Regions from separate parts of the Alteromonas sp. CI.11.F.A3 genome, predicted to be linked through region 1. Evidence: riboswitches for the same ligand, from Rfam matches in the RefSeq annotation. Region 1 holds a riboswitch; the other holds the start of a gene.
What was found. Region 1 has a riboswitch for thiamine pyrophosphate ahead of R1T43_RS15280 (TonB-dependent receptor). Riboswitches for the same ligand answer to the same signal wherever they lie in the genome.
Positions count from the first base shown of each region.

Region 2: linked by a shared signal. The riboswitch ahead of thiC (phosphomethylpyrimidine synthase ThiC) and the one ahead of R1T43_RS15280 (TonB-dependent receptor) in region 1 are both predicted to bind thiamine pyrophosphate.

Region 1 is NZ_CP136708.1:3,530,399-3,546,790, forward strand. Features, by position in the region: gene prfC (peptide chain release factor 3) at 1-1,284, opposite strand, end outside; gene R1T43_RS15230 (MFS transporter) at 1,939-3,102, opposite strand; gene R1T43_RS15235 (LysR family transcriptional regulator) at 3,215-4,102, shown strand; gene R1T43_RS15240 (DMT family transporter) at 4,124-5,059, opposite strand; gene R1T43_RS15245 (2OG-Fe(II) oxygenase) at 5,232-5,531, opposite strand; gene rimI (ribosomal protein S18-alanine N-acetyltransferase) at 5,669-6,118, opposite strand; gene R1T43_RS15255 (hypothetical protein) at 6,143-6,826, opposite strand; tRNA gene R1T43_RS15260 (tRNA-Trp) at 6,992-7,068, opposite strand; gene R1T43_RS15265 (phosphotransferase) at 7,184-7,975, opposite strand; gene pnuC (nicotinamide riboside transporter PnuC) at 7,932-8,576, opposite strand; gene R1T43_RS15275 (YkoF family thiamine/hydroxymethylpyrimidine-binding protein) at 8,573-8,851, opposite strand; gene R1T43_RS15280 (TonB-dependent receptor) at 8,861-10,960, opposite strand; TPP riboswitch at 11,015-11,124, opposite strand; gene R1T43_RS15285 (acyl-CoA thioesterase) at 11,238-11,666, opposite strand; gene R1T43_RS15290 (GNAT family N-acetyltransferase) at 11,735-14,176, shown strand; gene R1T43_RS15295 (tetratricopeptide repeat protein) at 14,244-15,509, opposite strand; gene R1T43_RS15300 (energy transducer TonB) at 15,512-16,123, opposite strand; gene R1T43_RS15305 (ExbD/TolR family protein) at 16,125-16,392, opposite strand, start outside.
Region 2 is NZ_CP136708.1:4,638,833-4,655,224, forward strand. Features, by position in the region: gene cofD (2-phospho-L-lactate transferase) at 1-134, shown strand, start outside; gene cofC (2-phospho-L-lactate guanylyltransferase) at 127-738, shown strand; gene cofE (coenzyme F420-0:L-glutamate ligase) at 749-1,531, shown strand; gene npdG (NADPH-dependent F420 reductase) at 1,528-2,208, shown strand; gene R1T43_RS19985 (TIGR03842 family LLM class F420-dependent oxidoreductase) at 2,324-3,325, shown strand; gene R1T43_RS19990 (TonB-dependent receptor) at 3,724-6,042, shown strand; TPP riboswitch at 6,679-6,792, shown strand; gene thiC (phosphomethylpyrimidine synthase ThiC) at 6,950-8,857, shown strand; gene thiE (thiamine phosphate synthase) at 8,854-10,449, shown strand; gene R1T43_RS20005 (HesA/MoeB/ThiF family protein) at 10,442-11,206, shown strand; gene thiS (sulfur carrier protein ThiS) at 11,194-11,403, shown strand; gene R1T43_RS20015 (thiazole synthase) at 11,404-12,171, shown strand; gene thiH (2-iminoacetate synthase ThiH) at 12,179-13,303, shown strand; gene R1T43_RS20025 (YHYH protein) at 13,491-14,597, shown strand; gene R1T43_RS20030 (threonine/serine exporter ThrE family protein) at 14,797-16,023, shown strand; gene R1T43_RS20035 (DUF697 domain-containing protein) at 16,215-16,392, opposite strand, start outside.

The DNA of each region.
Region 1 (16,392 bases):
AAATACCTGAACCGCACCTTCTTCTGAAAGCTGGATAAGGCCTTTTAGCAATTGCTTCTGTTTTAGCGGGTCGCGTAATCGAATACGTTTAAATAATTCTGGTGCAAAGTTAGGGATACCACTGAAGCGATAGTTATCACCTGAGGTAAAAGTATCACCAATTCGAATGGTCCCGTGGTTGTGCAGGCCAATAATATCTCCTGCATACGCCTCTTCTAGCAAGGCTCTATCGCCGGCTAAAAAGGTTAAAGCATCGGAAATACGTACATCTTTGCCAAGTCGTGAGTGACGCATTTTCATGCCCTTCTCATACTTGCCCGATACAATACGGCAAAATGCGATACGGTCACGGTGTTTAGGATCCATATTCGCCTGAATTTTGAATACAAAACCGCTGAACTTGGTATCTGTTGATTCAACTGGGCTTTCATCAGTCTCACGGCCTTGTGGCGCGGGAGCCCATTCAACCATGCCATCAAGCATATGGTCGACACCAAAGTTACCCAATGCAGTACCAAAAAATACTGGGGTAAGCTGGCCGTCTAAAAAGAGCTCTTTATCAAAGTCGTTTGATGCACCGCGAACAAGTTCTAGCTCATCACGCAAGGTTTCAGCCAGGTCGCTACCAATGGCATCTTCAAGCTCAGGGTTATCTAGCCCTTTTAAAATACGAACGTCTTGGATGGTGTGCCCATGCCCACTTTGGTACAAAATGGTTTCGTCACGATAAAGGTGATAAACCCCTTTAAAGCTTTTCCCGCAACCGATTGGCCAGGTAATTGGCGCGCAAAGAATATCGAGTTCGCTCTCAACTTCGTCCATTACTTCTAGTGGATCGCGTATATCGCGGTCGAGCTTATTCATAAAGGTTAGGATAGGCGTATCACGTAAACGGGTAACTTCCATCAATTTACGGGTTCTATCCTCTACCCCTTTCGCAGCATCGATAACCATTAAGCAAGAATCTACTGCGGTAAGCGTACGGTAGGTATCTTCCGAGAAATCTTCGTGTCCGGGCGTATCCAGTAAGTTAACCAGATGGTCGTTGTAAGGAAATTGCATTACAGAGGTAGTTACAGATATACCACGCTCTTTTTCCATCTCCATCCAATCTGACTTCGCATGTTGGCCAGACTTTTTACCTTTTACCGTACCTGCGGTTTGCAGGGCGTTTCCGAACAACAGTACTTTTTCAGTAATGGTGGTTTTACCCGCATCTGGATGCGAGATAATAGCGAACGTTCTTCGCTTATTGATTTCGTTTAGAAAATCGGCATTTGCCATGAAAAATCGGTCCCGTTTCGTACCCGTAATGGTACTTCAGTCTTGAGTATTTACTCGCTTTGCTTAGTGTCGTTCTTACAGTCGTACTAACTTGTGCTACGTGCTTTTGCTAACTGCTTTTGCACACAAGATAACGAAGGGACGCCAAGCATCACGCCTTCCCCTTTAAAGCCTTATTTGGCACCCAAAAAGTGGAAAGCATTGAGGGAGTATAAAAATGCCGCTTATTATACATTTGTGGCAGCTAAAAACACGCTCTGCTGACGTTTTTCTATTAACTCACCGTTAAATATTCTCTGATGGATAAATTCGTGATTTCAGAGATGAAAATAGTGCTGGCAAAAGAGCTGCTAAAAGAGGCGAAAAGAGGCGAGAAGAGAGCCAATTAAAGACATAGTAGCGGGATTAGTGATAGGGCTGAAAAGAGCGCTGTTAAAGCTGTGGTGAAAGTGTTTTTTTAGGCAGAGATAACTGCCGTGATGAGAGAGCTAAAGAAAAGATTTCATAACCTCATATTCTCTAAAACTCAGAATTTTTTAATCTCATGATCTATTGATAGCAAAACGGGCGGCTCAACACCTTGCTATTATGTTGCGCCGCCGTTCTTTTTAATATTTAACCTTTTAAAACGCTAACGATTTAACAAACTCAAGCTTAAGCTGTGCGCGCATCTAAGGAACCACTGAATCGAGTTGCTACCAGCGCTGCTAAACAAATCACGCCACCCACCCAGGCGGTATCTCGTAATTCCATGCCTTCAACAATTGCACCACCTAACACTGAACCCAGTGCAATGCCAATATTGAACGCAGCAATATTTAACCCTGATGCCACATCTACCGCATTTGGGGTGTATCGCTCGGCTAATTTCACCACATATACTTGCAAGCCAGGTACATTACCAAAGGCAAATGCGCCCCACACCAATACGGTTAATACAGCACCTATTTGGGTGTTCATGGTAAATGTTAGGGTAAATAGTATGAGCGCGAGAGCAGTAAAAATAATAGTAAGCGCTTTTATGGGCCCTTTCTTATCGGCAAGTTTACCGCCATAAATATTACCAATGGCCACAGACACTCCGTAAACCAGCATGATAATGCTTACCGCAGAAGGCGCAAAACCGCTCTCTTGCTGTAATATAGGGGCTAAATAGGTGAATGCGGTAAAAGTGCCGCCGTAGCCTAATATGGTCATCAGATACACTAACAATAAACGGGGCTGCACTAACACCTTAATTTGATCTTTTAGTGTGGCAGGTTTCGCCTGCTTCAAATTGTTCGGCACTAAAAATGCGCTGCCAATTAATGCTAAAAAACCTAATGCAGATACCACTAAAAAGGTGGCTCGCCAGCCAAAGGTTTGGCCAATCCACGTACCTAATGGCACGCCTGTTACCAGTGCAACGGTTAAACCAGTAAACATAATGGCAATAGCACTGGCTTCTTTGTCTTTACTTACCAAACCTGTGGCAATGGTAGAACCGATAGAGAAGAACACGCCATGGGCAAGCCCTGTTAAAATGCGTGCCATGATCAAGCTCTCATAACTGGGGGCTTGCCATGCCAGTAAGTTGCCACCGACAAACAGTGCCATTAGCGTTAACAGCACGTGTTTTCTATTCCATTTTCCGGTTAACGCAGTTAACACCGGCGCACCAATGGCCACGCCAAGGGCGTATAAGCTAACCAGTAAACCCGCGCTAGGCAGTGAAACACCTAAATCGGCAGCAATAGTAGGAACTAAACCAACAATAACAAATTCAGTGGTGCCTATAGCAAACGCACTGAGGGTTAACGCAAACAATGCAATGGGCATTTTTATCCTCAAAAAGTAAGTTTCAGTGCGTGCATTGTGCAGATTGTTTTCGTTGCGAAAAACAGCAATAATAACAAAATACCTTTGTGATTATTGATAAAGTAAAAGCTAAATGAGCGTAAGTGCTAAAACCGAAGATATAGAAGCGTTTGTTGTCGTAGTAGATGCAGGCAGCTTTTCTCGCGCCGCTGAATTGCTGGGCCAGCAGGTAGCAAAAGTTTCTCGCGCTGTGGCGCGTTTAGAAGGCGTGCTTAATGTTACCCTACTTAACCGTACCACCCGCCGACTGGAGCTAACCGAAGAAGGTGTAGTCTACCTACAGTACGCCCGCGACAGTGTGAACTTACTAGAAAAAGGCGAAGAAGCGTTACGGCTGCTAAACCAAAAACCTTCTGGGTTATTAAGAGTAGATGCTGCAAGCCCTTTTGTGCTGCATCAGTTAACCCCATTAATAGGTGGATTCCGTGAGGCATATCCAGAGATAAAACTCGATATCACCAGTCACGATAATATTATTGATTTGCTTGAACACAAAACTGATATTGCCATTCGGATTGGCGCCTTAAACGATTCTAATTTGCATGCCAAAACCTTGGGGCGAAGTGCACTTCATTTGGTGGCGAGCCCAGCCTATTTAGCAAGTTCTAATATTGATGTGTCTATAACGTCATTGGGCGAACATCGACTCATTGGCTTTTCCAGTGGCGCTAGCTTGAACCGCTGGCCTTTATCAGAAGAGGTAAAACTTAATTTCGATTTAAAAGCATCCAGCGGGGAAACCATCAGGCAGCTTTGTTTAGCAGATCAAGGCATTGCCCTACTGTCGCACTTTATGGTGGCAGACGATTTAGAAAACGGTAAACTTGTCAGCGTATTAGGCGAGCACTTACTTACACCAAACAATCGAGAGCCCGTGCAAGCGGTGTACTACCGAAACAGTGCAGTGTCGTCACGTATCTCGGCTTTTTTAGATTTTATACAGCCACGTCTCAAGCTGTAGCGACTTGTTTATTGGCCCAGTTTATTTGGTTTGACCAGGCACCTTGGATATCAATTTCTTTAGTGCCGACTTTGGCAACGCGTTGAGGGTAAGTGCACAAAGCATTACAGTGGCGCCAACAATCACCATGGGCAGCAAGGTTTCACCTAGTAACAGTACCGAGCTTACGTAACCAATGATTGGCGTAAGCGTGCTAATAAGTACGATGCGCTCAGGCGGAAGCTTAGGCCCTGCAGACACCATAAGACCAAAACCCAACCCAGTAGCGATTGGTCCAATGTAAGATAGTGACAACCAACCTCGCGCCCCGTATTCAGCAAAGTTGGGGACACCCTCAATAGCACAGGCAATTGCTAGCATTACTACTCCAGCCAATGCAAATTGCCAGAACACCGCATCAATAACACTACCATGCCATTTGTGAAATGAAACACGCCTTATCGACACGGCCCACAATCCCGAAGCTAATAGCATGCCAAACAAAGGTAACCAAGCACCAGGCTGGCCCGACGCGAATAATATTAAGCCAACGCCAATTGTAGAGATACTCGTCAGTAAAAAACGTTTTGCTGCAGGTCGCTGTCGATACCACACGGTATCAATCACCAGCATCCACAGTGGTGTGGTGTAAATTAAAATACTCGCGGTACCGGCAGGAATGTACTGCAGGCAAACCGTGATTAACCCCATAGAGCCAATGAACTGCACCAAGGCTACCGTAAAGATAACCGCGCGATCGGGCCGTGAAAAAGTAGGTAATCGTTTTTTGGTGATAAACACAAACAAGGCGATAACAGGCAAGGCAAATAATAACCTAAGTGTCACCATCCAATACGCACTTACGGAATCTAAACCTAGCTTCATTGCTGGCCAACTTAAGCCTAAGCACAACACTGAAACAAACAGCATTTTAATGCCTTTTGCTTGAACTGACGGAGGAGGCAACGCAGAAGACATATTCAATACCTATAAAATGAAAAAGCATGCGCTATTTCACAAAAAATAAGACAGTAAGTGACATTTCACTTAGCCGCGCAATATACGCGAATAACCTGAAACCGGATATAGACCTTAACGACGTAATTAGGCGCCTTATCGCGCATAAAGGACAAGGGAAATAAAGGTTAAACTAAGGTAATAATATTGCCACAGACAATAGTTTGCGTTGCCCTTGTTGAATGGGCGTAACACTATGACTGTACAAATCAGGCCGAAAGAAATAAACACGGTTAAATAAGTTAAAAATAACCTTGTCGGCACAAAACACCCCACCTACTTTTGGCTGCTTTAATACCACATTAAACTTATAGTATTTCCCTTCGCTTACAGGGTCGTTATGTCTCATTACCCGATGACCTTCAGGATAGGTCACAAGATTAATGGCAAACCGTTTAAATCGCACAATCTCCCGATTGATAACCTTTGGCATTTATCCTCTTTAGTTAGTTTTTAACAACGTAAACATTGAATGTTATTGTCTCAGAGAACAGGAGTAGACTGATAGTGCGCGGGTAGATCGAGAAGGTATAACTTGTGCGATTGCGTGTTTAGTTTAGCTTCTTGGGTTTAAAGCGAGGCTTTCATTATTTTAGCATCTTCTTTGCCGTTAGCGGTTTGATAATAGCTTTTTCTTACTTCGATATGCTCAAAACCGGTATGTTCGTAAAGGTTGATTGCCCCAATATTACTGGCGCGAACCTCTAACCACATTGAGGTCATTTCGTTGTGCTGGGCGTGTTGTTTTACGTACTCCACTAAAGCCCGCCCTATCCCTTCTTGGCGACAACGCTTATCTACCGCAATATCCATCAAGGTAGCTTCATCAACCACTTCAAGTACCAATGCGTATCCCACTACTTGATCATCTTTTATAGCAAGGGCACCGAAATAGGGAGCCGTAGTGCAATCAGCAAACGTTGCAAAAGACCAAGGTTTAAATTGGGAGGCTTCGTGAATACCGTGGGCTTGCGCTAAAGCACTTTGACAACTTGTATCTGAAACTAATTGGATATGCAAAATAGGTCAACCGAGTGAGGGAATTTAACGTGCTTCTGGCGATTTTACATTGTTGGGCAAAGCACAAAGCATTTTCCACAGCTGCTTTTGCATCGCTGCCGTCAGTAAGTGAGGCGCTGACGGTATAACAATGCCACCGTTAGTTACTGCTACGTCTTGCCCTAGCTTCACCTGAGTACTGGTGAAGGGTAATTGAAGATAAGCGAGCGCAACATCTAAATCTTGCAGCCACTGCTTGCCCTGTAAGCGCTGTGCTTGGGTTAATTCAACCATAGCAGGTGTATTTATCGAAGCAGGGTTGGACAACACATTCGATAATTGGCTGGATGATTGGCTCGAAGCATTAACAGACTTCGCTTTTGGTGCACTCTTGCTTGCAGCGCTATCTGCGTTACTACCTACCGAGCGCGGTGTCGCTGACGACGAATCACTAGCGTTCGGGCTGGTAGCTTTTGTTTGGCCAGAGGCTTTGGTTGAATCTGATGATACTTGAGCACGAAGTTGTGCCAACCGGCTTTGCTTTTCTTCATTAGAAGGCATGGCCGGTGAATGATTGCTGGTCGTTGCAAAAGAAACATTAGCAGAGGGCTTATTCTCAACATCAGTCGCAACCGAGTTCGTGTTTTCAACTTGCAGCGATGACTGGTTCACCCAGACAGGGATCCCCATTTCTTGCAACACAGCACGCTGAAAAGTAGAAAGCGACATAAAAATCCAACCTCGTTTAATTACTTAACATTGTATAGCAACGCGATTAAAAATGGCAACGCGAATAAAAATGGCAGATACAGAATGACTAACTTGCTGAGTTTAACTTAGCTTAAGAAGAATAAATAATGATAAAAATTGAATTTAGAAAACAAGAAGGGAAAGTGGCAGGGGTGGAGGGACTCGAACCCCCAACCATCGGTTTTGGAGACCGCTGTTCTACCAATTCGAACTACACCCCTAGCGCGCTGTGCATTATACGGATGACATATAAAAGGTAAAGCATTTTTCTACTACCTTATGCACTACCGCTTATTAAACAAACAAAGCGCTGTGAAAACAAACAAAAAGCGTATTTTAGCCAGCGTTTTGCTTGGTTGCCTCAAGCGCAGCCAGCCATAAATCGTTAGTTACGTTAACGATTTCCATGTGAAGTTGAACTTGCGATAAGACCTCATCTTCATCTTTACCTACTTCTTTTGCATAGGCGATGGCTAATGCCTGTGTTTGCGCTTCACTCATTGCGTTTATCTTTGCACACCCAGCCACATCGAAATAGCGATTACCCATGGCTGAGTATTCCCAGTCAACAATGAAAGGCGTTGAGTCACGTACCACATGATGAGCAAGTAGGTCGTTGTGACACAGCACATAGTCTTCTGTGCTACCTTCACTTTTCACTAAACTTGCCCGAAGTTGGATAGCGCGGTCGAAAAGCGCATCGCCTTCTTTCAATCCAGCGGAGTGCATATAGTGCAACCAACGAGAAAATAAATTGAGAGGTCTAGCGGTGATAGGCAGGGCGTGGACACGGGCAAGTACTGATGCCAACGCTTCGGGAGAACGAATACTGGGATGAGGATCAGTTTCCTCCTCCCATTGCTCTACCCAAATTAATTCATCATCGCTTAACCAAATAGGCTTTGGTGCAATGCCTCGCTCAGCAAGTTGCTGTTGCAATACAAATTGATGGAATCTGTCGATGCCGCTAAATGCATCTTCCCCCACCCATTTGACAGCAAACCCACGATTATCATCTTTAAGATGATACACCTGATTCACTATGCCAGCGGGGTGACGTTCCACTGTAGCTGAATCAGATAAATTAAGTGCTTCTTTCAAAAGCGGAATGATAGTTTCCGGTTTCATCTTGCTTATTCCATTGCGCTAACCATTGTAGATACCCAAAAATCGAGAATCCTACATACCCAAGGAACAAGCATGCTGATAATGCCATCCCCACTTGAAAGTATAGAAAGGCGGAGGCCAAATTAATAAAGAACCAGTAAATCCAATTTTGTAAAACTTTATGCGCCACCATAAAAGTGGTAATTACACTCAAAAGATGGATACTCGCATCGAGTAGTAGATGATCACTATTAAATTGGGAAGTGACTAATTTAGATAATCCCCACGCACAGCACAACAGCACAGGGACTATTGTAAGATGTATCCATAGCGGCCATGAACGCACTGGCTTTTCTGTGCCTTCATCCCCACCTTTCGTCCATTGATAGTAACCGTAGCCCGCCATTATCATATAGAAAAAATTCAGCATGGATTGAAACGGTAACGTCACCTGCCAAAACAGCCAGGTATAGATAGCCGTGCTGGCGAAGGCACAAAGCCAACACCAGCTATTCTGTTTTGCCGCAAGCAGCACATAGGCAATGGCAAGCACTACAGCCAACCATTCCAGTTTTGATGTGGCCGCTATCTGCGACAAAAATTCAGTGAAAAATGCACTCATGCTTCAGTTTTTCTGGCTTGCTTATTCGCCTGCATAGCATCGTAGTTTAGAAACTTCGCCACGAAAATAGCCTGTCCAACTTCTTCATGAGTGCGCTGCATTTCCTTACCAAGAATAGACATCACATGTCCGTAATCACCGGATACTTGCGTGCTGGTAGAAGTAGTCAATACACCAATATCACCGTAGCTATTCAAGCGATCAATAAATTGCTGAATAGGCTCAATATATTCACCTACTAATGGGTATAACGATAGCTCAACCATGACTTGCATAGCATACTCCTAGAATTGGTATTTAACGGTAACACCGAACTGTCGGCCATTACCTAATTGATAATAAGGTTCTGCAAACGCATACTCATCACGAGGGTCATTGCTAAACCCACCAAAACCTCTGGTGTAATACTCATTATCGAAGGCATTTTTAACCCACAGGCTGGTTTGCCAGTTATCAGAAAACCATACTATTTCACTGTTTACTAGTGTTGTCGAAGGGGCTTCTACGTCATGCCCATCAGAAAAACGGTAGCTATCTTTGAAATCAATATCAATGCGCCAAAGCACATCATCAGTAATGGATAGCTCACTAAATAAGTTAGCCGTGTATTCAGGTGCTTGTGCTTGGCGCTGTTTTTCAATCACAGTGCCATCGGTAAGCGTATAATCTTCAAAAGTTGCATCTAGGTAGCCCAAACTCATGTTCATGGTCCAGTTTTCATCTACCAGCCAACTTAACTCTAGCTCAGCACCTTTGTTAGTGCCTATATCTGCATTGTCTATAATGTCGATAAAATCAGCGGTACCATCTTCGCGTATTTGAACATCAAAATTACTTACTTGCGTATCGTCCCTGTCCATATAGAAAAGGGCGGCTCGCATGGTAACTTCAGGCACCAATAAAGGCCCTTTTACACCAAGCTCGTAGTTCCAGTTATATTCTTCATCAAAGAATCGCTGCTCATCTGATACGCGTTCGTCAGGGTTATACCCTGCCCCTTTGTAGCCGCGAGAAATACTGGCGTAGTAAAAGTGGTTTTCACCTGTGTATTGCAATGCCACTTTACCGCCAGTCATCGTAGTATCATGACTACTTTCAAGGCCATTGTTATCTGAGTAATCAAAACCGTAGTTTTCGACACGTAACCCTGCCACTAACGTTAGGCTAGTGGTAAGTGTAGATTCAGTCTGTAAATATACCGCCTTGGTGGTGGGTTCATACACACTGGTAAAATCACCTGAAGCATAGGTGTATTCACGTAGCAAATCTTCTTCACTGGTTTTATAAAAAGCGCCAAGTGTCCAAGCAGTGGCACCATTGAATAACGCAGCACTGTCTGAAGATACAAACCTTACTTCTGCGGTTTGTGTGTCTACATCACGAAAATAAGCGTCAAATGAGGTATAGCCGAAAGGGTGAAAACCTTCGTAAGTCCAATCTTCGTCATATCCGTAACCGATATTATGGGAAGCGTGGGTGGCAATTAAAATAAAGTCACCGCCATTAGTGCTGGTGGTAGCTCGAGCACTCACCGCATGAGTTTGATGAGTGTCAAAACCTGGCTCATCAGATAACGTCTGATTATTGTTATCTAGCGAAAACGCATCATAACCATTGTCGATGTCATACCAACGATACGTCAGCGCCAAAGTGCTTCTTTCGTCGATATTCCCAGCAACACTTATGCGCGCTGCGGTTTCATCAAGATTATTCGTATCATCACGTTTTTGCTCGGCGCCGTCACTGTTAACTACGGTATTTTCTACAAAACCATCACTGCGGTTATGCATTAGTGCAACGCGATAACCCCAGTCCTGATTGATATCGTTGCCGGTAGCAGCTTCCACTCGATAACTGTCTTTATTGCCCGCTCTAAATTCGACGTAATCAGGGCCATCTGAACCGACTGCATTGCTGGAAAGCTTTACTGCCCCAGCCAATGCGCCAGAACCAAATAACGTGGCTTGAGGACCGCGATATACTTCTAATTGCTGGGTATCAAATAACAGCCCTGCTGCCGCTAAACCTGAGAAATCAAATTCATCCATAATAAAGCTAACAGACGGGTTAATAGGCTCTACAAATTGACTACGTTCACCGATACCGCGAATTTGAACAAAGCGGCCGCGAGAAGCGCCTGCGGCGAAGTTCACGTTCGGCACACTGTTCAGCACACTATCAATATGGGTAGGCTGGCGACTGCTTAAGCGCGTAGCGCTCATAACGGTAGCACTTGCACTTAGTTGGTCTAATACAGTTTCGCGAAAGTCTCCGCTAACGACAATACGTTCAACGTCTTCAAGTTGTGTTTCTTGCTGAGTAGTTTGTGCGCTAACTGAAAGCGATGCGGCAAGTAAAGAAAGACAAAATATAGGTTTTTGCATGGGATCTCTTATTCTTTTTTAAGAAAAAAGATCCGGGTGTACGGCAGGTGATACGACTATGTGGTCAACCATCCCTACGCCGGCATTATCCGGATCAGGTGTAAGGGTTCTCACAGTGATGATGTGAATCTCAGTCCGCGGTACGGACACCCCTTGGTATATGCGTTCGGTTTGAATACCAAATACAGCGAGGAGTCTACCAGTTACGCCAAAACCGTCAAGATATTAAACGGTTAACTTGACGTAACAATAGGCACGCTATTCGTGTTATGTAAGCTTATTTTTGTTCTTCTAATTCAAGATTAAGCTTTCGCACTTCTTCGTTAGTTTGAGACACTAGCGCCTCAAGGGTTTTACCATGGGCTGCAGGTTGACGTGATTCTGGGTCTACTTTAACGAAGACAATATCATCGGCGAAACAGATGGTTTTTTTAGTGGCTTTATTGCGCACTAGACAACTTACCGTAATCGACGTTCTACCCACGGCTTTAGTCTCAAGACCAAACTCAACAATATCACCTTGCAGTGCAGGAGACTCAAAACTAATTTCCCCAATATGTTTGGTTACCAAACAATTGGTTTCTAATTGGCAAATTGCCCAAATAGCAGCCTCTTCATCAATCCATTCAAGCGCGCGGCCGCCAAATAAAGAGTTGGCATAATTTAAGTCGTTTGGCATCACTAGACGCCGAGAAAGAAAGCGCATTCGAATTCCTTTAGATAAGTAGTTACTATAAGCAGAGAAAGTCTTAATTATACCGAAAAAACTCACCTATGGCGCCACCGGAATTAACTCAATGGTTGTTTAACCCTATTTATTCGCAAGCACGACATACTGAGCATCGTCGTCTACTCGTGCTTTCTGGTGAATACGAGTGGGTAAATAAGAATTTAACGTCTATTTTAAGCGATATTCCCTCCACACTTATCGTCAAAGAAGTAGGCGCTCAGAACTCACTGCTCCGTAAACATTTGTTAGGTAATGAATGCGATATCGGGGTGGTACATGCCCATCAAGGGTTCAACCCTGGAAACCTCATGGCCATTGCTGGCACCATTCGATGGGGTGGGTGTCTTATTTTATGCTGCCCTACGCTCGACTCTTGGCATTTGCACACCCGCCCTAGTCACCTGTCACATGGTTTTACTGCATCACCAAGCCTGTATATAAAAAGACTTGTCGCAAGACTAAAAAACGATGCACATGTAGCCATTTGGAGTTCCAACAACTGCCATATTCCTGATTGGGTAGCTGGTGATACCGTAGATTCGTTAAACCGGCTAAACCCGGTTACCTCTGAGAGCTCTATCAATCAGGTACTATCAGAAAACGCACACGCAACACAGCCATTAGATGGTGAGGAAACCCGTAGGCCACAGTTCAAATCAGTTGAACAGCAGGCGGCATTTGATTGCCTGACAAACAGATGGTCGCAAGGTAATCGTAAAGCTGTCATCACAGCGCCTAGAGGCAGAGGAAAGTCTGCGCTTTTAGGGATGTTTGTTGCATCAAGGCTTAAAAAGGGCGAAAAAATAGTAATCACTAGCGCCATTCGTGAAAACACGAGCACCCTTTTCAAGCATATTCGCATAGGCATAGGAATAGGAATAGACATAGAGTCATCAAATTCAGAGAAAAAGGCACAAGGAAGCCTGGCTGCTGATTGCGGTACTGATTCTAATGGTACTACTAATTTTAATAGTACTACTGATGCCAATGGTAGTACTGATGATGAGTCAGGTATTGCTGGAACTGTCACTAAAGTGGCTTTTGCTATTGAGGATTTTGTTAGTGAAGCAGTCTCTCATCAAACTTCAGAGAGTGAGAAAAGTGGATCTGCACAGTGGCTTGCGCCAGATAACTCAACGCTTATCAATGGTGACTATGACTTACTTATTATTGACGAAGCAGCGTCCTTCCCCTTACCTGTACTTAAGTTATTAATTGGCGCTCATGATAACTATGTGATCAGCACGACATTGCAGGGATACGAAGGAAGTGGACAAGGCTTTATGCAACGTATGCTACCGGCTTTTAACGCTGAAGGCGCTTTGCACCTTTCATTGAGCACACCGCTGCGATGGATACAGAACGATAAACTAGAAAGCCTCATACATATTATTTGCTTATTTGAAGGAACAGAGTCATTTAATACCTTTAGTGGAGCACCGCCAGAAATACTGCGAGAACTAAGGCAAGAACTACGGCAAAAATTACAACAAAAAGCACCGTCAGATAAATTTAGCGGTGACTACAGGATAGGTTTGGTGTCTGCATTGTCGGAACACGAATTACATTGTGTGATGCAACTGTTAGCCACTGCACACTATCAAACCACTCCTGACGACTTCATGCGGCTTTGTGACAGCCCAGATATCGTATTGTTTACCCAATGGGTCGACTCTCGTTTAATCGCTGCAGCAATAATAAATTGTGAAGGCGGCGAGCCTTTAGCAGATGTACGTGAAGGAATTGCAGATGGTTCCCGCCGCCCTAAAGGCCATTTAGGGGCGCAGAGGCTTACACTACTCACGGCAAACCCCTCCACTGCATCATATCGGTACTGGAGAATAAACCGCATAGCAGTTGCTCCTCATCTACAAGGCCAAGGGCTAGGTAGAGGCCTGGTAAGCTTTATTAACGAGCAAGCCTCTGCACAAAACATAGATGCACTGACTAGCTCTTATGGCGCTTCTGACAAGCTTAATCACTTTTGGCAGCAATGCGGATTTACGCTTGTGGATATGGGGGAAAAACCTAATAAAGCAAGCGGTGAAACCAGTGCATTGGTTGTAAAAAGTATCTCTGAACGCTTCGGTTCACAACAAGAAGTATTGTTATGCTTGTTTACCCATAGCCAAGCAACCGACATTGTTCCTATGAGTAAGCTTCCAACCATCACTCGAAATACACTAATAAAAAAACTAAATCAGTTCGTTGATGCGACTAGACCATTAAACCAAGTTAGCTTAGCAATAAACGCATTGGCTGCAGAGGTTTCTGTGTCCACCCAGAGTGCTAAGCATACTGAAAGAGCTACTAAAGCGTGCACGAGTGAAACGGATGAAGTCACGCCTGAACTTCTTTTGTTACTGACTAATTCCCCGCTACCTTCAAATAAGCTTATAAAGCTTTTAGGCGTGAATGGTCGTAAATCATTAACTGAGTCATTAAGAAAAAAGATAGGCAATATGTTGGCTTCTACAACAATATAAACCTGGGTCTATTTTTAGCAAAAAAAAGACCTCCAAATGGAGGCCTTTTTATTTATCGGTATAACTACTAAATGTTAATACCGCGGTTTTTAGCCTTCTCTTTAATGTAAGGCTCCCAAGCCGCCGCATTACGACGTAGCGAGCGATCTTTCTTCGCTTCTTGGATGTGCTTATAAGCTTCTCTGAAGTCGCCTGCATAGAAGTTCGCTTCCATAAGTGTGAAGTGAACTTTACCAGGGTTTTCTACACCACGCTCTAATGCATTGTTTAATGCTTTAATCGCGCCTTTGTAATCTTCAGCAACTAGCAACAAGGTACCTTGCTTTCTGTAATGCTCAGGGTCTGAACTCTTCGCAGCAGCTTTAGCGTAAAGCGTAGCAGCCTTGTCATAGTTTTTAGCCTGGTGATATGCGTTAGCAATGCTAGCTAGCATATCTGCATCTTCTTCTAGCAAACCAGATTTAACGTGTTTTTCCAAAATTTGAGCAGCTTTAAAAGGCATGCCGTTAGTTTGGAATAACTGAGATAACGTTTTAATCTCGTTTACTTTCTTAAGGTAGCCTTGGATGTAAGCCATCTCAAACGTAGATAAGCCCTTCTCGAAGTCTTCTACTGAAAGGTAGAAGAAGCCAAGCTGAGTCCACCAGCGAGGTTCCTCAGGGAAATTGCGAACTAATTCTTCTGCAACTGCCACTGTTTGAGGAAACATCTTACGCTCGTAGTATGACGTTAGCTTTAACACATAAGGGTTTTTGTTCGGCTCATCATACAAAGCTATCGCTCTGTCAGCTGGCTCAATCATCTTATCTAATTGGCCTGCTTCATAATAAGCTTGCGCTAAACGGGTATAAACGTCTGCATCTTCTTTACACGTAAAGTCCATCCACGCGTTATACCATTTAATCGCATCAGTATATTTGTTCTCTTGCATGTTCAAATCACCTAATAACTTAAGTGTTTGAGAATGCTCAAGGTCATTCAATACTTTAGGTTCTACAGACTGGTTTAAATAACCAAGTGCTTTAGAACCTTTACCTTCTTGTGCAGCTAATAAGTTACCAATAAAGCGATTTACATACGCAGCATCGAAGTCTTCAGAAGGGTCAATTTCATATAAAATGTTTAACGCTTCATCAACTTGATCTTCGTTGTAAAATTCAAATGCTTTTTGAACTTTTTTACCTGTACGCTCGCCTACTAAGGTTGTTTTGGCTTTTTCGTAACCAGGGCACATAACAGGTGAAGACTGCGCTAGTGCAGCTGGTGCAGAAAACACTGCACCGGCACCAAGCACTAAAGCAAATGCAGACATTTTGAATTTATTTTTCATCATGATCATTGCTCCAGTTTAAAGTCTAGCTGTACGAACATGCCAGTCTGCTTAACAGCTTTGCCGTCAACAATCTTAGGCTTGTATTTCCACTTACGTAATGCACGTCGTGCCTCACGGTCGAATACACGCTTAGGTTCAGCTTCAATTACTTCGATATCGTCTACACCACCAATTTCATTAATAGTGAAAGACAATCTTACCCAACCTTCACGGCCATCACGGGCTGCGTCAGGTGGATATTTCGGATCGATACGAACGATTGGAGTAGCATCGCCATCGCGCTGCATAGCGCCGACACCACCAATGTTTACACCAACACCACCAGTATCAATAGCTGGGATTGCTAGGCTAAAGCCATCTGCATCCGGTTCAGCTGCTTCTGGCTCAACAAGCTCCATTTTAGGAGGCTGCTGAGGCGGAGGTGGAGGTGGAGGCGGAACACGTTGACGCGTTTGCGTCTGATCGTCTGGTTCCTGCATCACAATATCGATTACCGGTGCTTCAGGTACTTCGTCCGCCGGTCTGGCTGAGTTTTCAATCAACTTAGCCATAAGTACGAACAGGGCAAATGCAACACCAGCACCTAACAATATAGATACAATTATACGTAACATCTTAACCCCTTGCCGCTACCGAGACACGGTTAACGCCTGCAGCTTTAACCTGGTCCATTATTTCCACTACCAAACCATGCTTGGCCTTAACATCAGCCTGAATGATTACATAGTCAGTTGGCTGCTCGGTAAGCAGTCGTTCAATATTCGCTCTAACGCTGTCCGGCGCTACTTCACGTTTATCTAACCAAACGCTCCCATCTTCTGTAACTGCTATGAAGATGTTCGCGTTCTTGTGAAGAACCGCCTGGCTCGCGTCGGGCTTATTA
Region 2 (16,392 bases), 1.1 Mb from region 1:
ACGTCGTCGAAAGCTTCGGCTTATACGCCCACTGTACTAAAACCTTGATGAAATCAGATCAAGACAAAGTAGCCCTAATGGAAGAGGTTATTTCGGCGGCCACCGCTTATCAACCGGAGGTGCCTTGTGCATAAACTATGCGTTGTTATTCCAATGAAAGATCCGGCATTCAGCAAGCAGCGTTTGTCACCACATTTGCCTGCCAGCGTGCGCAAGGCCTTGGCCATTAAGCTGTTTAAGAAAACCCTTATGTCGTTAAACGGTTCATTTCCACAATGGCAAAAACTGGTCGTAACGCCGTCGCTTTACATCGCCGATTTAGCCACCAGCTTGGGCTGCAAAGTGATATTTGAAGCCAAAGGCAGCAACTTAAACACAGCCTTGGCGCAAGCCACCGAATGGAGCATGTCGAATGGCTTTAGCCACCAACTTATCTTGCCTGCAGATATTGCTCGGCTAGAGGAAAAAGAGCTGAATTCTATTGCGGCGCTTGCTTCAGGCGACACCTCGGTAGTCATTGGCAGTGCGTATGATGGCGGCACCAACGCACTATGCACCACGCCCCCTAACGCTATTGATTTTGCATTTGGTAAATCATCATCTTATGAGCACCATCAGGCAGCCATGGAAAAAGGCTTAAAGTGCGTGACCGTTCAGCCTAAATACTTAAGTCAAGACATCGACCATCCAGACGATCTTCGTCACGTGAATGACGTTGTCGATTCTCTGATTGCTTAAGGTAGAAAATATGCGAGCACTTACCATCAATACCATAGAAGGCTTACCGGATATTCGCGAAGGCGACAATCTTGTGGGATTGATAATTGAAAAGCTTACCGCACAGCAACAGGTTTTGCGTGAAGGCGATGTACTGGTTATAGCCCAAAAAATCATATCAAAAGCCGAAGGCGCGGTTTGCCATATTGACGATATTACTCCTACCGAAGAAGCCATCGACGTGGCTGAAAAGGTAAATAAAGACCCTCGTAAAGTTACCGTCATTCTGTCCGAATCTACCCGCTTGGTAAAAGTGCATAAACACCCTGCTGCCAACGAAGGGATTATTATAACCGAGCACAGATTAGGTCATATAAGTGCCAATGCTGCGGTGGATGAATCGAATACCGACAACCCAGGCGAACTGATTTTATTGCCTAAAGACCCTGATGCCAGCGCTCGCATTATTGCTGAAGGCTTATGCAAATATTACGGCGCACCAAAGCACAGTATTGGGGTAGTGATAAGCGACACCTTTGGCCGCCCATGGCGTTTAGGCCAAACCAACGTGGCCATTGGCGTAGCGAATGTGCCTGCGCTAAACCCACTTTATGGTGAATGTGATGCGTGGGGTCGCCCCCTAAAAGTTACCGCACCAGCCCTTTCCGATGAACTTGCCGCAGCCTCAGGCTTGTTGATGAGTAAACAAGGTAAGTGCCCCGTTATTTTATTTAAAGGGCTTGAATGGGAAAGTAACCCAGACAGTAAAGCCTCAGACCTGTTAAGACCAACCCAAGAGGATTTATTCGCATGAAGATTGCTATTTTAGGCGGCACTGGCCCGCAAGGCTCAGGGCTAGCAAAACGCTTCGCTCTAGCGGGAATAGACGTTGTTATTGGTTCACGAGACGGTGAACGGGCAGCAGAAAAAGCCCTAGCACTACAAGAATCTATTGCAGCGTCAAGTACTGCTACCACTGGCACCATCAGCGGCACAGATACTATTGCAGCCACATCGGCGGCTGATGAATTCGTGATTATCTCAGTACCCTGGGCCGCGCATCACGCTACGTTAGATCAAATCCGCCCATTGCTTCGCGACAAAATTGTTATCGACATTGTTGTGCCTTTAGCTGAAAACAACCCTAAAGCAGTTGCTATGCCGCCAGAAGGCTCGGCCACAGAGTCTGCACAAGCATTATTGGGAGACGACTATGCCGTAGTAGGAGCACTTCATAATGTCTCAGCTGTCACCCTTAACAATCTTGAGCAAAGCATTAACTGCGACATTTTGGTCTGCGGTAATCAACTAGAAGCTAAAAACAAAGTGATTGGATTGCTAGATAGCTTAGGCGTGCAAAGTTACAACGCTGGCCTAGCGGAAAGTGCACGCTGTATTGAAGCCATTACCCCTATTTTAATTCGCTTAAACATATCCAAAGCAGTGCCATTTAGTCATGCGGGCATTCGTATTTGCCCGCCAGATCATTAAACCGCGATGTGAAAAATAATGTAAGCCGCTAGTGATTAGCTACTCGTTGTTAGCGGCTAAATAAATTAAGCAAAGACACGTATTAAACAAAATAGAAAAAGCAGAGGAAGAACTCATGGAATTTGGTATCACTTTTAAAGGCTTTGTTAGCCCAGATCGTGCCCGTAAGTTAGTAAAAATGGCTGAAGAAGCCGGTTTCGATTATTGTTGGTTTTACGATTCGCACATTCTTTGGCGTGAGTCATTCGTGGCAATGGCAATGTGTATGGAGCACACCACCAAAATGCGCTTTGGCCCGTGTGTGACCAACCCTAACGTACGTGATTGGTCGGTAGCGGCAAGTTTGTACGCCAGTTTGGCACTACAAAGTAATGGCCGTTTCGACATTGGTTTAGGCCGGGGCGATTCTTCTATGCGCGTAATGGGTAAAAAGCCTGCGAACCTAGCCCGCTTAACCGAATTCACTCATAAAGTGAAAGCCATGGTGCGCGGTGAAGAAGTCATGTACGGCGAATGCGAAAAGCCGGTTAAATTCCCATGGGCAACAGGTTATGAACTACCTGTATGGGTAGGCGCTTATGGCCCGAAAGCCCTAGCAGTAGCTGGCGAGCATGGCGATGGTGTCATTCTTCAAATTGGCGACCCAGATTTGGTGCAATGGTTTGGTCAACAGTGCCAAGATGCCGGGAACAAAGTTGAGCGCGACATGAGCAACTTTAAAGTACAAGCCGCTGCGCCTGCTTACTTCGGTGATATGGAAACCTGTATTGAAAAAACCAAATGGTTCCCTGCCATGGTAGGTAATCACGTAGCTGACATTGTTGAAAAATACGGTACAGATTCAGGCTTAGTACCAAAAAGCTTAACCGATTATATTGAACAACGTCGTGGCTACGATTACTCGAAGCATGGTCAAAGTGATAACCCTTACCTAGACTTTATTACTGACGACATCGTAAAAAGCTTCTGTGTATTGGGTGAAGCTGAAGATCACATTACTAAAATCCAAGCGCTTAAAAACGCGGGGACCACGCAATTTAATATCTATTTAGATAACGGTGATGAAGAAAATATTATCACTCGTTACGGCAAAGAAGTTATCCCTGCTTTCCGCTAAATTCGATGACTAGCCTAGGGCGAGTTTCACGTAAATTATTGTCATTTAATTTGCGCGTAACTTAGCCCTACGCTATCGCATTTTCTTATACCCATATCAACTAATCCTTCACCCCAAAACAGCTTCATCGCCCCAAAACCCTCTTTTTATCTATAAATATCATACACTTAAACACAAACAGTTCGAAGTAACCAATACTGCCTTATTGTTAATATATTGTAAACTTAGGAAAGTAAGTGCCACTTAGTTTCATAAACATGAAACATGACTTCGACACATGAATATTTACCCCTTGGTAAAACCCCTTTAGTTTCGTTAGAACAAAAGTTAATCAAATAAAAAACAAAAAAAATACTTCTATGTAGTTTGTAGATGTAACAACAACAAGAAGGGAACACATGATGAAATCGAAACAGACGCTATGCGCTTTAGCAATAGGATTAGCACTTCAATCTTCATACACCGCAGCAGCAGATTCGGTGGTACTTGAAAAAATTACGGTTACTTCGCAAAAGCGTGAGCAATACATAAACGACGTAAGTATTGCGGTAACTGCATTTAGTGGCGAACAGATGGAGTCATTGGGCTTTGAAAGCAGCACCGACCTTATTGCATTTACGCCAGGTGTTTCCCTAGCTGGTGATATTGGTGGTCAACGTGCCATCTTTAACATTCGTGGTGTGGTACAAAACGATTACGCCGACATTGCTGAAGCACCTGTAGCGGTTTACGTAGATGGCGGGTATTTAGCCAGTACACAAGCGCAAACATTTGGTTTATTCGATATATCTCGTGTTGAAATATTAAAAGGCCCACAAGGCACCCTTTTTGGCCGTAACGCCACTGGCGGTATGGTAAATACGATTACTGCTAAGCCTACCGAAGAAGTGGAAGGCTACGCTGAACTTACCTTTGCCAGTTTCGAGCAAAAACGCTTTGAAGGTGCGGTATCTGGTGCACTAAGCGATAAAGTATCTGGCCGTATTTCTGTTATGGCCAACAGAATGGGTAACATTTTAGAAAACGTATACGAAGATGAAGCTGCGCCAGATACTCGCGCCGGAAGCATTGGCGGCGGTGAAGACGGTTACAACGATGACACCAAAGCGTTTCGCGCGCAGTTAAACTTCGATTTAAGTGCGAATTCAAATTTATTAGTTAGTGCAAACTGGGCCGATACCACAAAAAGTGAGGGCCCTTATCAGGTAGTTAATACCACAGAAGTTAAAGACGCTGCAGGTAATGTTATCGATGTTATTTATGCCGCTGATGATCCACTAGGCTGTGACACTATTCAAGCTGGGGCTTGTGTAGACGGAAACTTTAACGGCGACCCACTGCGCCCAGTTCAAGGCGGCGATTTCAACGGTAACATCGACCCTGATGGCAGCGGCGAGAAAGTAAATAAAGATTTCGCTTTTGACGATCAAAACAAAATTAAGTCTCGCGGCCTAGCAGCAACTTACGAATATGATTTTGACGACTTCACCTTTACCTCGGTGACCGACTGGAAAAACTTCACCCGTGTTATCGGCCTAGATTCGGATCAAACCGCTTCACCAGAACTGATTTTCCAATCAGATGGCGACATCACCCAGTTCAGTGAAGAATTGCGTGTAAGTGGCAACACCATGAACAGTAAGTGGGTGGCTGGCTTTTATTACTTAAGCATTGAAACCGACTACTTACAAGGTCTAGCAGCTAGCCCAACGGGTGGTTATTTAGCCGGTGAAGAGCAAAATACATTAGCCACTATCGATACCGATTCATACTCAGTATTTGGGCAAATCGACTACGATTTAACCGACGAACTCGTACTAGTATCGGGCTTACGTTTAGTACGTGAAAATAAGTCGATGGACGGCCAATTGCGCCAAAACGCTAACTTGGTAGACCGAGATATTGAAGTAGATTACAGCCTTGATCCATTGGTAGATGTAGCCATGGATAACGATGAAACCATGTGGTCTGCAAAGCTTCAGTTAGACTATAAACCAAACTCAGACACCCTATTGTACGCGGGTATCAACCGAGGCGTAAAAGCAGGTAACTTCAACGCGCCTTTAGGCGGTAGTTTTAGCACTTACGACGCCGAAGTACTTCTCGCCTATGAAGCAGGTGCTAAGCTAACTTTAATGGACGGCAAAGCACAACTAAACAGCAGTATTTTCTACTATGACTACTCTGATTATCAGTCGTTCTCATGGGTAAACAATGCCGGTGTGGTTTTCAACGAAGACGCCCAATTTACCGGTGCTGAAGTTGAACTACTATTAAACCCCATTGATGCGTTAGACATCATGTTTGGCGTGTCTTACACCGATGCAGTGGTAGAAGATTTAGAAGTGGCTTCAGGCGTATTTGTAGACACGACTCCACCGTACACACCTGAATGGCAATCATCTGGTTTAGTACGCTATACGTGGGATATAGACAGCGGCAGCGTTGCGGCATTGGTAAGCGGTTCATACCAGTCAGAATCTTTCCACAATGCTCGTAACTTTACGGCGCATACCATCGAAAGCCACTTCAAAGCCGATGCTCGCATTACCTGGACTGACAAAGAAGATTTATGGAGCGTAGCAGCTTACGTAGATAACTTGACCGATTCAGATCACGAATTAATTGGTTTTGACGTATCAGGCTTCTACGGTACTTCGCAAATTTCTTACGCTAAGCCACGCACTTACGGCGTTACCGTTAGACGTAATTTCTAATCGATGAAAGGTTAGCTGCGGATACAAATATAAAACCGCTCAACGAACATCCTGTAAGCAAAGGCCCCTTTTAGGGGCCTTTTTATCGTTTATTTACATGAATATAATTTAATCACACTTAACCACTTATACCTTCCCTCCCTTTAGCAAACAATAGCGAACTCACCTTAGAAACCTTCTGCAGCATGGATGCTGCCAGCAGAGGCACCATGGATGGGTTCACGCCGTATCTTCCTCTCCTCTCCCCCGCTAAATTTCACCTTGAACAAGAGGGTTAGTGCGTTCACCTTAGAAGTCTTCTACAGCATGGATGCTGCCAGCAGAGGCCCTACACATCCCTCCCTCTCTAAAACTTCAAGGTTTGCTAGAGGGGGAGGGTGTGTTTCTCAGAAACCTTCTACAGCATGGATGCTGTAGAGAGGCCCCATGGAAGGGTCTACGCCGTGTTTCCTCTCCTCTTCCACAGAAATTTCCCTTGAGCAAGCGAGAGCGAGCTCACCTTAGAAATCTTCTGCAGCATGGATGCTGCCAGCAGAGGCCCCATGGATGGGTGTACGCCGTATTTCTAAGGTGAGTTCGCTCTCGCGTCCACCACAAGGCTTGAAATTTCAATTTCTTTCGCTTTATACTAAATACAGTTACTTGTCGGAGTGCTCAACTGAATTAACCCAGTGAGCTGAGACCGCGAAAGCGGGATCCGTTGAACCTGATCAGGCTAATACCTGCGAAGGGAACAAGAAAGTACAAAGTGGTAAGTCGTAAATTGTAAAAGTGAAACCATGTAGTATGGCAAGAATTTATCCCTAGGGATTTTGCCTGCACCACCGGTCATGCTTTTGCGCCCTTTGTATTCTCTCCTCCACTCCTGACAAGCATTTTATAACCTAAACTAACAGGCGAAAATGCTATGTCGACTCGACGCGAACAGCGCCAACAGGCGCAAGACTTTATTAATCAATTGGCCGGTGAGGCCTACCCTAATTCTACCCGCCACTACGAAAAAGGCAGCCGCGACGATATTAACGTTGCTATGCGACTGATTCATCAGCACGACAGCTTAATCGGCGGTACTGAAGAAAACCCCATACTTGAAAGTAACCCTCCCATTGGGGTGTACGACACTTCAGGCCCCTATGGCGATCCTGATGTAACCATCAATGTGCAAAAAGGGTTAGCGCCGTTACGAGAAAGCTGGATTAAAGAGCGTGAAAACACGTACCAGCTTGAAGGGGTATCGTCGCACTTCGCGAAGCAACGTGAACAAGACATCATTACCGAAGACTTTCGCTTCACCCGCACATTGAAACCACGTAAAGCCCTAGAAGGTAAAAACGTGACTCAGCTGCATTACGCTCGCCAAGGCATTGTCACGCCCGAGATGGAATACATTGCTATTCGCGAAAATATGGGTCGCGATGCGCTTAAAGACAACCCGCTAAGTCAGCAACATAAAGGTGAACACTTCGGCGCCAATCTGCCTTCGAACATTACCCCTGAGTTTGTTCGCCAAGAAGTGGCCGCAGGGCGCGCGATTATTCCAGCGAACATAAACCACCCTGAACTAGAACCTATGATTATAGGCCGCAATTTTTTAGTTAAGATTAACGCCAACATTGGGAATTCAGCGGTAACTTCATCTATTGAAGAGGAGGTGGAAAAGCTGGTGTGGTCTACACGCTGGGGCGCCGATACCCTTATGGATTTATCCACTGGCCGCAATATTCACGAAACCCGCGAATGGCTGCTCCGTAACAGCCCTATCCCCTTAGGTACTGTACCCATCTACCAAGCCCTTGAGAAAGTAAATGGTGTGGCCGAAGATCTTACTTGGGCGTTATTTAAAGACACCCTTATCGAGCAAGCCGAACAAGGGGTAGATTATTTCACCATTCACGCAGGCGTATTGCTTGAATACGTGCCCCTTACCGCAAACCGAGTAACGGGCATTGTGTCTCGTGGCGGCTCTATTATGGCTAAGTGGTGTTTAAGTCATCACAAGCAAAGTTTTTTGTATGAACGTTTCCGCGATATTTGTGAAATTTGCGCCGCTTACGATGTGTCGCTTTCGTTGGGCGACGGATTACGCCCAGGCAGCGTGGCCGATGCAAACGATGAAGCACAATTTTCTGAACTTCGTACCCTTGGTGAGCTCACTAAAATAGCGTGGGAATATGATGTTCAGGTGATGATTGAAGGCCCAGGACATGTGCCAATGCATATGATTAAAGCCAACATGGAAGAGCAACTAACCCATTGTCATGAAGCGCCTTTTTACACGTTAGGCCCGTTAACTACCGATATTGCGCCAGGTTACGACCACTTTACCTCAGGCATTGGTGCCGCCATGATTGGCTGGTATGGCTGCGCCATGCTTTGTTACGTGACCCCTAAAGAACATTTGGGCCTACCAAACAAAGAAGACGTTAAGCAGGGGCTAATTACCTACAAAATTGCGGCACACGCTGCCGATTTAGCAAAGGGCCATCCTGGCGCCCAAATTCGCGATAACGCCATGTCAAAAGCCCGCTTTGAATTTCGTTGGGAAGACCAATTCAACTTAGCATTAGACCCTCATACCGCCCGAGCCTACCACGATGAAACGCTGCCTAAGGCTTCGGGTAAAGTGGCACATTTTTGCTCTATGTGTGGCCCCAAGTTTTGCTCGATGAAAATTTCTCAAGAAGTGCGAGATGTAGCAAAAGCTAATCAAGAAGCTGCACAGCAAGAAAAAGGCATGCAAGACATGGCTACTGCCTTTAACAATTCTGGCGCAGCGCTTTATCACAAAGCCGACAGCAAGGTGCAACTGCCGTGATCAGAACTACAACACACGCCACGAGCGAAGAGCCTGTGGTGTGGGCTATTGGTGGCATAGATACGAGTGGAGGCGCGGGTATAACCCGCGACGCCATAACACTTGCCGATATCAGTGTGCATGCATGTGTATTAACCACACAAGTTGCCAACCAATCTCATTTAGTCATGCGAAGTGCATCCGCACTAAGTATCGATACACTAAATGCACAATGGCAAGCCCTAGAAAGCGAACTTCCCCCTAAGGCAATAAAAATAGGCGCCATTGCAAACACCCCGCAGGCCATATTTTTGTGTGAGCATGTGGCAAAATTAAAACAATATAAAAACACAAATTGTTTTGTTGTTTGGGATCCTGTGTTAGTGACTTCCTCTGGCGGCGTATTAAGTGAACTTAGCCAACAAAGCATTGATTCACTTATTACAGCTGTGGATATTGTTACCCCTAACGTACAAGAGTTATCACAGTTAACGGGCTGGCCTGTGCATTGTGAGAAGTCACTATTAGCCGCGGCACAGGCGCTTATCACCCGCGGCGCTAAGGCTGTTTACGTGAAGGGCGGTCATGCGCACTGGCAAAGTACTGCAATTGATACTTTCGTGTCCACGCAGGCGATTCGGTTTTTTCAACAACCTAGAGATAACATGGGGAACCTTAGAGGCACTGGTTGTATGTTTGCCAGTGCATTAGCAGGTTTTGTAGCAAGTGATTATGATGTTCAGGATGCACTAACGCTCGCTAATGCCTATTTACATAAAGTGCGTAACGCCTCTGTGTATTCGAGCAATTCAGTTTGTTCTGCCGATCATATTCATTGCGCAGAATTGGTTGGCTTTCCACTCACCCCTGTGCATTACCCTTCTGTTCGTTTTGGTGAAAACGATCCAGTTCGGCATTTAACGCCGATGCATTTCCCCAAATTAAACGACTGCGCTTTGGGTATCTACCCAGTGGTAAGTGATGTATCCCAATTGGAAGTACTGGTAAAAGCCGGTGCTGTGATTATTCAATTAAGAATAAAATTTGGCTCTCAGGCTCACAAATCAAAACAAATTGCTAAAGCTGTAGAAATTGTAAAGCACACGCCCTGTCAGTTATTCATAAATGATGACTGGGAGTTAGCCATTGAGCATGGAGCTTACGGCGTGCACCTAGGGCAAGAAGATCTCGAATCGGCTAATTTACTCGCCATTTCCCGCGCAGGTCTTAGGCTGGGCATATCAACTCACGGTTACTGTGAGCTGCACCGCATAAAATGGCTAAACCCCTCTTATATTGCACTTGGCCATATATTTCCCACTACCACGAAAGACATGCCGTCGAAACCCCAAGGGCTCGATCGCCTTTCACGTTATGTTCGTCTTTGCGAAGATATCCCTACCGTGGCGATTGGAGGTATTAATTTGACCCGAATTAATCCGGTAGCCAGTACTGGCGTATCGGGTATTGCGGTGGTGCGTGCTATTACGCAAGCTACGGATCCCGCGGCGGAATTTCACGATCTGTTGCGACAGATAAACGATGGCAACGGTATTGGTGAAAGCTTCGGCGAGGCTAGTACATCTGTTCCCCTCGGGCTTAGTTATGAATAGTCCGAATTTGTCTGCCGATGACATTAGCCGCTATAGTCGTCAGTTGCTACTAGATGACATTGACGATGCGGGTCAAGGGCGCCTTCAGCACGCTTTCGCTGTTATTATCGGGCTAGGTGGTCTAGGTGCCCTTGCAGCGCGTTACTTGGTAGGGGCCGGAATTGGCAAGGTGCTATTGGTAGACCATGACACCATTGATAAAAGCAATATTCACCGGCAAGTGTTATTTAACCAAGCGCATATTGGCCAACACAAAACACAAGCAAGTTACGAGCAGCTGCGCCTTTTAAACCCCCACACCCAGATTGAATTGGCTGACGTTCAAGCAGATAGCAGTAACTTAGCTTCATTGATATCCAAAGCCCATTGTGTGCTTGATTGCAGCGACAATGTCACCACTCGAAAAGCCATTAATGCCGCTTGCGTAAGTCAGCGCAAAGCGCTTTTTATTGCCGCCGCTAGCCAATACAGCTGGCAAGCGATAAACCTGCGTTGCAATGGATCAGACAGTGGTTGTTATGCGTGTCTATTAGCACAAACCACAGTACAAGAAGACTGTATCAGCCAAGGTATTTTAGGCCCAGTGGTAGGCATGGCCGCGTGTTTTCAGGCTACTCAGGCCCTACTGTACATGGCCAACCCCAAGGCAAACATTACATGGGGCCAATATACCATCATGAATGTGGCCACCGCTCAGTTTCAATCTTTCTCACTTCCGGCCTACAAGCACTGCGAGGTATGCCAATGTCTAGCATAAGTATTTCACTAAATGGTACACAGGTGAGCTGTGCAGCAAATACGTCGGTGTTAGCTTTTCTAACCGCCCAAGGCATAAGCCAAGACGGCACTGCTGTGGCTAAAAACGGCAGTATTTTAGCCAAGCCTCTTTGGGGTAAAAGCCACTTACAACATAACGACAAGCTTGACGTTTTCACGCTTGTAGCAGGAGGGTAAATGCTTACCTTAGCTAACCAAACATTTTCATCTCGTTTATTAATGGGTACAGGTAAATTTAGCTCGCCAAGCATAATGAAACGCAGTGTAAAAAGTGCCAAAAGCACCATGGTTACTTTAGCCATGAAACGGCTTTCGGCGCACATTGAACATGATAATTCCTTAACCTTGTTAAAAGAATTAGACGTGACGCTTTTACCGAACACCTCTGGTGCCAAAAATGCGCAAGAAGCTATTTTTGCTGCTGAGCTAGCTTATGAAGTACTAGGTTCACCATGGATAAAGTTAGAGATTCACCCTGACCAGCAGCACCTTTTACCTGACCCTATCGAAACCTTACAGGCCGCAGAAGTATTAGTGAAAAAAGGGTTCAATGTGCTGCCTTATTGCCATGCCGACCCTGTGCTATGTAGGCGGTTAGAAGAAGTAGGCTGCGCAGCGGTTATGCCATTAGGCGCGCCTATCGGCACCAACCAAGGGTTACAAACGGCGCCTTTTTTGCGCATTATCATTGAGCAAGCGAATGTGCCCGTTATTGTAGATGCGGGTATCGGCAAACCTAGCGAAGCCATGGCTGCCATGGAAATGGGTGCAGATGCTGTATTGGTGAATACGGCTATTGCTACTGCAAGCAATCCTGTTGCCATGGCGAGCGCTTTTTCTAAAGCCGTTGAAATAGGCCGCAAAGCCTACGAAGCGGGCATGCCCAACACACAGCAACATGCTGAGCCTTCTAGCCCCTTAACTCAATTTTTGGTGCAGGAGTAATTTGGTTATGCGTATTGCAAGCACACTTTTGTCGCAAGACTTATCGAATATCGCCCTTTCTATTCAAAGTAAAACCAGCAAGCATGTAGAGCAAGCGTTGGTTAAAACTAGCCGAAATATAGATGATTTCATGGCGTTAATATCGCCGGCTGCCGCCCCTTATGTAGAGGAAATGGCCATGCAGTCACAAGCACTAACCCGCGCACGGTTTGGCAATACCATGGGGTTATTTGTGCCGCTATACCTTGCCAACTTATGTGCGAACGAATGTACCTACTGCGGCTTCACCATGAGCAACAAAATAAAGCGCACGGTGCTAAACCTTAGCCAAATAGAAAAGGAAATAGCCGCCATTACCGACTTGGGATTTTCACAAGTATTGCTGGTAACAGGAGAGCACGAACAAAAGGTGGGAATGCCTTATTTTAGTGAAGTATTACCCTCAATCAGAGATAGCGTGAGCAATGTGATGATGGAAGTGCAACCGTTGCCACAAAAAGACTATGAAACCTTAAAGTCGTTAGGGGTGGACGCAGTGCTGGTTTACCAAGAAACCTATAACCCTCAAGAGTACGCGCGATATCATACCCGAGGTAAAAAGCAGGACTTCTTGTGGCGTTTACAGGCCAGCGATCGTATTGGCGCGGCAGGTATCGATAAAATAGGCATTGGCGCCCTATTAGGCTTAGGAGATTGGCGTACCGATAGTGTTATGACAGCCCTGCACGGCCAGCTTATACAGCAGTATTACTGGCGAAGTCGGGTAGCTATTTCTTTTCCGCGATTGCGACAGTGCGAAGGCAATACTAACGACGCCGCTAATTTACTCACCCAGCAGTTTCCAAACGAAACGCAACTGTTACAGTTAATTTGCGCTCACCGCTTGTTTAACCCTCAAGCCGAATTGTCATTGTCTACCCGCGAATCGGCGCGCTTTCGCGATGGTGTACTGCCACTGGGTATTACGTCTATGTCTGCAGGGTCACAAACCCAACCAGGCGGTTACAGTGCGCCGTCAGAAGCACTTAACCAGTTTGATATAGATGATACTCGCCCCGTTAATTCGGTGGCCGCCGCCATTGAAGCAAAAGGATTAGAGCCGGTATGGAAAGACTGGATGGCTTTCAGCTAGCCATTTTGTATATCTCTTTTTCTAACCACAAGTTTTCGCCTATTTCTAGTCGCTAGTTATGGCTACAACACTTTCCCATCATGCTAGTTAAGTGATAACTAAACGAATATTGTTTCTTACTGTTAATCCAAAAAGTCCTTTGTAAGCTACTATTACTAAGCAGCTTTGTATTAACAGTGGGGACAGCATGGCAATGAAGAATATCAATCATAGAAGACTTGCGTTGATCGCAGGGGTGTTAACCCTTGGTACACTCACCGCCTGCGGCGATCATTCCAATTCAGAATCTCATGTCCACGCTCAAAATGAAGCCAAAAAACAAAGCACAACCGCTTCACTCCCAACCATTACCGAATACTTTACTGATGACGTTACAATAAGCGAAAGCCTTGTTGATTGCACATTAAGCGATGGAACTGAAACTCGCTGTTATATCGTTACAATGCCCGTAAATAGCGGCATTGATATCGGCCATGACAAAGGCCCGTGGTGCCCGCGTAATATCAGTGATACCGCCGAAGACACGGGAATTTGGCTAAGTGATAACCAAGTATACGATGCAGATGGCAACTTCATCGAAAACCTAGCCACCTTCTACAGTGATGACAATTGGCAGCTATTTAACCCTGAAACTGGCGAAGTTAAAGTGACCGACAGTAAAGATGCCTGCCTTGCTGCTGCGCGCCCCGATGTTGCCCCTGAATATCAGAACTACTGCGTTGAATGCCAACCTGAATACGCGGAAGATGTAGAGCCCCAGCAGTATCTCATCCCCGCCTACCCTGAAAAAGCCTCTCGTATTACTCAATTCGACCCTCATGGTGGTGTTGGCCTCGCGTTTAACGGTGTAAAGATGGATGCGCCTGCGCCAGTTGATGCCATTTTGGGCGCCTATACTCTTGCCCCTTTTGATGACTGTGGCGGCCACGTGAATCCGCATGTGGGTTATCACTACCATGCAATAACCGAGTGCTCGTCAATTGATACTGCACTTTCTACCCATGGCAAAATGTTAGGCGTGGCGCTAGACGGTTTCACTATTTTTGAACGCAAGCACCCTGATGGACAAGTACCTGATGATCTTGACGACTGTGGCGGGCATGCAATCGATGGTAGCCGAGGTGGTGGACAAGAAGGAATTGGTTACCACTACCATGCAGGCGCAACCGGCAGCAATCAAATTTTGAGCTGTTTTAGTGCCCCTAAAGGCTGCGCTATTGAAGGTGACAGTATGCGGTGTGATGTGCGACGAGGGCCACCAGGAAATCGTCCACCGCCACCCAAACCGCCTTAAAAATATGGATTAGTTTTTCTAATGTGAAAAAATAATAAATGTTTTTTGCGTTATCGTTATTTTGCCTCTACAATCCGCGCAAATTTTAGCCAAACCTATTTTATCTCTCAATACTGGCTTGGTTTTTTCTCGCTACCGCCCTATGCGGTGAATGCACGTTAGGTTTTATTGAAATATAGCCCCCAAGTAGGACAAGTCGTTGGACACAGTAGAATTTATTCAAATTCGGAGATTTATTGTTAAGCTTGGCAAAATGCTGCATAAATACGGTACGCCAGCTTTTCGATTAGAAGCTTACTTATTAGAAGTTGCCACCTACTTAGGCGTGCACGCCTCGTTTATTTCCACACCCACTTCATTAACTTTTGTTATTTGGAGTGACAGACACGAAGACGAATACAACCATGCATCCCGCCTACTCCCAGGCGACTTAGACATGAACGCGTTATCGCTTACTGACGAGCTTGCAGGCTCATTACTAAGTGGTGAACTTACCCTTGCTGAAGCCGATAAGCGTTTAGATGCAATTGATGCAATGGGCAGCCCGTATGGAAAATGGCTTACGGGCGGTGCTTTTGGTATGGCTACCAGCGCCTTTGCCATGCTGATGGGAGCAAGCTGGGCTGAAATTGGTTGGTCAGGGTTACTAGGGTTACTTGCCTATGTATGGACGCTGTGGTCTGAGCGTTCTAAACGGGTTAACTTAATGCTTGAACCCGCCACGGCTTTTATTGCAGCCTTGTTAACTTGTGCAATCGGTACTTATATCGACCCAGGTATTAACATCCCTCTTATCGTGCTGTCTTCGGTGATTGTATTTGTTCCTGGGCTTGCGCTTACCATGGGGCTTGCTGAACTGTCGTCCCGCAACATGGTATCAGGAACCGCCCGCACCATGGACGCGGTAATGCAGTTGTTCAAGCTTTACTTTGGTGCTTTTTTAGGCGTATCTGCAGGCTTTAGCTTGTTTGGTGAAAACGTGTATCAACCTGCTGAATCTTTGCCTTATTGGGCAACATGGTTATCAGTATTTTTGTTATGTTTAGCGCTAGTGGCGATATTTCGCACCCGCGTTAAGCATATTCCTTGGGCAATGGCGGCGGCCTTTATTGCCTACAGCGCGACGGCATGGAGTTCTGATTACATGAGCCCTGGGTTAGGCGCGTTCGTGGGTGCATTTGCGCTAGGGCTTTTTGCCAATGCTTTCACCCGCATTGCAAATCAGCCTGCTACCATTGTGGCTATGCACGGGCTAATTGTATTGGTACCGGGTTCTAAAACGTATATCGGGTTAAACTCGTTTATTTCGGGGCAAGACTTTGTACAAGCCGATCACTTAGGCCAAGAGGTGTTCTTGATTTTTATGTCGCTAGTAGCAGGGCTTATTTTCGCCAACGTTGTCATGCCAACTAAAAAAGCCCTCTAGTATATTGCAACAGAGCATTGGAGCTGAGTATCGGTACGGGGTATTGGTACTAAAAATTAGAGCTGAGAATTAGAGCTGAGAATTAGAGCTGAGCACAGTTAACCGAATTTCAATTCGTATTCATACACTTAAAAACTCCGATAAGAATAACAGCGTTATTAATAACGCTGTTATTTATTTTTTCAGTAGCTTCATTTTAATAGCTTCATTAACGCCTTCCCTAAACGCACATTAAGCGCCCCTGCGGCGACGGCTTCAGCAGAATTTTCCATAAATTTGGCACTTAACGAACCACCAATTTGATTAGCGACTTCATCGGTGGCCAAATCAAATACCCCCTGTGCGGCAATATTTTGCGCTAATACGCCA